DNA from 2 places in the Bradyrhizobium sp. Bra78 genome. Region 1 is predicted to be linked to the other one. Evidence: predicted binding sites of a transcription regulator. Region 1 holds the regulator's gene; the other holds the start of a gene.
The links. The regulator LexA, encoded in region 1, represses DNA repair genes until DNA is damaged. The targets are predictions, from matches to a motif close to TGTTCNNNNTGTGTTCNG.
Positions count from the first base shown of each region.

Region 2: OC450_RS29855 (single-stranded DNA-binding protein) is a predicted target of LexA. The motif match lies at 1,044-1,061, and genes of this name have one in related genera.

Region 1 covers NZ_JALJRE010000010.1:249,380-251,580, reverse strand. Annotated here, with positions in the region: gene glp (gephyrin-like molybdotransferase Glp) at 1-685, shown strand, start outside; gene lexA (transcriptional repressor LexA) at 862-1,563, shown strand; gene OC450_RS22940 (hypothetical protein) at 2,148-2,201, shown strand, end outside.
Region 2 covers NZ_JALJRE010000017.1:51,456-53,656, forward strand. Annotated here, with positions in the region: gene OC450_RS29850 (outer membrane protein) at 1-767, opposite strand, end outside; gene OC450_RS29855 (single-stranded DNA-binding protein) at 1,226-1,723, shown strand; gene OC450_RS29860 (DUF2306 domain-containing protein) at 1,924-2,201, shown strand, end outside.

The DNA of each region.
Region 1 (2,201 bases):
CGCAATCCTCGCCACCGGCGACGAGCTGGTGATGCCGGGCACCACGCCCGGTCACGGCCAGATCGTCTATTCCAACGGCTATGCCCTGCATGCGCTGGCTCGCAGCGAGGGGGCCGAAACCGTCGACCTCGGTATTGCCGCCGACGCGCTGGAGGCCACCACCGCCGGCATCCGCCGCGCGCGCGCGAGCGGCGCAGACGTCCTCATCACTACCGGCGGCGCATCGGTCGGCGACCACGATCTGGTCCAGCAGGCGCTGAGGGACGAAGCCGTCGCGATGGCCTTCTGGAAGATCGCGATGCGGCCAGGCAAGCCGATGATGCATGGACGGCTCGGCGCGATGGCTGTGATCGGCCTGCCCGGCAATCCCGTGTCGTCCTATGTGTGCGCCTTCCTGTTCATGGTGCCGCTGATTCGCGCGTTGTCGGGCCGGGCCGCAATTCATCATCACCGCGAGCGCGCCGTGCTCGGCCGCGACGTCGGCGCCAACGACCAGCGCGAGGACTATCTGCGCGCACGTCTGGAGCAGCGCGACGACGGCACGCTCGTCGCCCTTCCCGTCAGCCATCAAGATTCTTCGTTGCTTGCGAATCTCGCTGCGGCACAGGCACTTCTCGTGCGCGCACCGTTCGCGCCGAAAGCCGAGACGGGCTCGCCTTGCGAAGTGTTGCGGCTCCCCGTCTGAGCGTCCCGCCAATGCGCGTTCCGCGAACTTTGCTCTGTTCACGGTAAATTAAGCAGTTGCGGAACATGTATCGAACATATAGTGTCCGTTCATGATTTGTTTCGAGCATGTCGCGGCATATTGCTGAATTCAGCGTCTCGGAATCGAACGACATCAACCGGGGGACTTAGGTCGAGATGTTAACGCGCAAACAATACGAGCTTCTGCGGTTCATCAGTGAACGTCTGAAGGAAAGCGGCGTGCCGCCTTCTTTCGACGAGATGAAGGATGCGCTCGACTTGCGCTCGAAGTCGGGCATCCACCGCCTGATCACGGCGCTCGAGGAGCGCGGGTTCATCCGTCGCCTCCCCAACCGCGCCCGCGCGATCGAAGTCATCAAGCTGCCCGAGCTCCAGGCGGCCGCCGGCAGCCGCCGCGGCTTCACGCCGAGCGTCATCGAGGGCAACCTCGGCAAGGTCCGCGCGAGCTCAAGCCTGTCTGCCGACGAGGGCGAACGCCCCGTTGCCGTGCCGGTAATGGGCCGCATCGCGGCCGGCACGCCGATCGAGGCGTTGCAAACCCGCAGCCATACCATCAGCGTACCGCCTGACATGCTCGGCTCGGGCGAGCATTACGCGCTCGAAGTGCGCGGCGATTCCATGGTCGAGGCCGGCATCCTCGACGGCGACATGGCGCTGATCCAGCGCAACGAGAGTGCCGATACCGGCGACATCGTGGTGGCGCTGATCGACGACGAGGAAGCGACGCTCAAGCGCTTCCGCCGTCGCGGCGCCTCGATCGCGCTCGAGCCCGCCAACGCGGCCTATGAGGTGCGCATCCTGCCGCCCAACAGGGTGAAGATTCAGGGCAAGCTGATCGGCCTGTACCGGAAATACTGATACCGGAAAGTATCCGGCGCATCCGCGCTCGCATGAGCAACGATCGCCATCGACGATTGGAGCGGACGATTGTCCGCTCCCGCTGGGTAGTCTTTCTGGTTTCGCGCAGATTATCCGGCCCCTCCTCCGGCGCTTCATCCTCGGCACGCCGCATGAAGCAGCACCGCTTCGCGGCCTCAGCAGCTCGAGGAAACAGCCATGCGCCAGATCGTCTTGAGCACAGTCGCGGCGGCGCTGATCGCAGTATCAGCGTCGCAAGCCGCCGCACAACCGCCTCGCCCTGTCTGCAAAGGTGGCGGTTAGCGAACGAGCCCGCGCCGGCCGCAATGCAATCGCCTGCCGTCGCAACCGAGCTGGCATTATTCGGGATGGTCGGCCCCCTCAGGGCGCTGACACGCGCCTGCAGAATGCACGGGAAGAGGCTTTGTTCCTATTGGATTCGGGAAAGTTAATGTGATCGTGGCCTGCGGATCCCAGCCGCAGATTTGCCTACAACCAAGCAGACCGTTGCGTGCTTGAACTCTGATAGAGGCCTGCGCCTCGATAAGAGACGCGGGTCGCTGTCTTCGCAAGAGGAGCACCCGATGTGTGACTACAGCCTGCATGCCGTCGCGTCGCGCCCCGCCGAAGTCGGCGAG
Region 2 (2,201 bases), on a different contig from region 1:
CAGTACCTCGCGACGATCGGGCCACCCCAGCGATAGTTCAAGCGGATGAGGCCGATATCGACGTCCTGGCTGATGCGATCTGAGCGTGTGGCAGCGCCAAGCGGCGCGAACAGGAAATTGCCGGAGCCGGTGAAGCCGATGGTGCGGTTACCGAGGAAGATGTGGTCGTACTCGAAGCCCACGGTCCAGTTCGGTGCGAAGCCTACCTCGATGCCTGCGCCCACGGTGCCGCCCCAGCGGGTCTCGTCGGCCCGGTCGACCTCGAGGCCGGAGACGACGTCGAAGCTGCGGTAGCGGTCGCCGACGACGGCGCCGCCGCCCTTGACGTAGAGCAGGACGTTGTTCCAGGCATAGCCGACCTGGCCGGTGATCAGGCCGAAGGCGTTGATCTTTGAACGATCGCGCAGGCCGGTGATCGCGCTGATGTTGTCACCCGAGAAGTCGGCCCAGTTGCCCTGGCCCTCGAGGCCGAACACCCAATTGGCCGACTGCCAGCGGTAGCCGACCTGGCCACCGGCAGTGCCGCCGACCGCGTTGTGGCAGCCTTCGCCGACGAAAACGCCACCGCCGACATCGCCGTCCCAGCACTTGTGGCTGGTGCCACCGCCGCCGTTGAAGCCGATGTAGAAGCCGCTCCAGTCGTAGATGGCGGCGACCATCGGCGCCGGAGCCTTGGTGTAGGGACGCGCGGCCATGTCCGCCGCGCTGGCGGGAGCCGACAGGCTCAACGCCACTGCACCGATTGCACCAATCAGGATCTTATTCATTGCAAGTTTCCCCAGGTTCGTCCGCTTCTTGAAATCCCCGAAGCGGTTTGATCAGGCGCGAGGCCCAAATGCATTAATTCCAAGGCAAGCCTAGTCCGAGCGAGGGACAGAGTCCGTCGCCGAAATGCCACAGTCGCAGATCGGCGGAGCCGCGATAACTTGCTGAATGTTAAGTTGTTTTGCTCTTTTCAGGGAACCCGAAAAAGTTCCATGTTTGCGCCTGCCTTCCGCAGGACGCTGGCCGCTCAAGGCCGCCCCTTCGGCTCCGTCATTTGCAAGAACAAATCTGGAACAAACCGGAGGTCGATGCTATATGTGGGGATAACCTGAGGGGTGGCGCGGTGATCGGCGTCCGCAAGCGTCCGGCGAGCGTATAGGGTCGCCTCAACAGGGGCAGCGGAACGCGGGGAGCGGGCCGGCCTTTTTAAATTCAGTGGCATTCGGAGTGGAGAGCGGCGATGGCGGGAAGCGTCAACAAGGTCATTCTGGTTGGAAATCTCGGCAAGGATCCTGAAATCCGCCGCACCCAGGACGGGCGGCCGATCGCGAATTTGAGCATCGCCACCTCGGAGACCTGGCGCGACAAGAACAGCGGCGAGCGCAAGGAAAAGACCGAGTGGCATCGCGTGGTGATCTTCAATGAAGGGCTGTGCAAGGTCGCCGAGCAGTACCTGAAGAAGGGCGCCAAGGTTTACATCGAGGGCGCGCTCCAGACCCGCAAATGGACCGACCAGGCGGGCGTCGAGAAGTACTCCACCGAGGTCGTGCTCCAGGGCTTCAACTCGACCCTGACGATGCTCGATGGCCGCAGTGGCGGCGCGGGAGGCGGCAGCTTCGGCGATGAGCCGGCCGGCGATTTCGGCTCCTCCGGTCCAGTCAGCAGCGCACCGCGCCGTCCCGTTGCCGCTGGCGGCGGTGGCCGCAACAGCGACATGGACGACGATATCCCGTTCTGAGCGGCGGGGCGCTTCGTCCTTAACGTCGCCTTGCTCGCGTGATGCGGCAGGATTTCTTACCAATTTGCGGGTAAGGCTCGGGTTTCCCGGGCTTGCCTCATGTGCTGCTTCAAGCTTTTGACGGGCAGTCATGTGAATGGTATTAACTTGATGTTAATCCTGTTTACATGGCTCGCGCCTCTAACGGGGGAAGCCTCGCAATGAGCCTTGCGCCGCTGCTTGAGGCTGCTCCGGCCATTCCGTTGCACGCATTTGCCGCGATGGCGGCCTTTCTGCTGGGCCTGGTCCAGTTCGCGGCTCCCAAGGGCACGTTGCCGCACCGGACGATCGGGTGGATCTGGGTCGCGCTGATGGCGGTGGTGGCTGCATCGTCGTTCTGGATCCACCAGATCCGCCTGGTCGGGCCGTTCAGTCCGATCCACCTGTTGTCGATCTTCACGTTGGTGATGCTTCCGCTGGCGGTGTGGCGGGCGCGCAC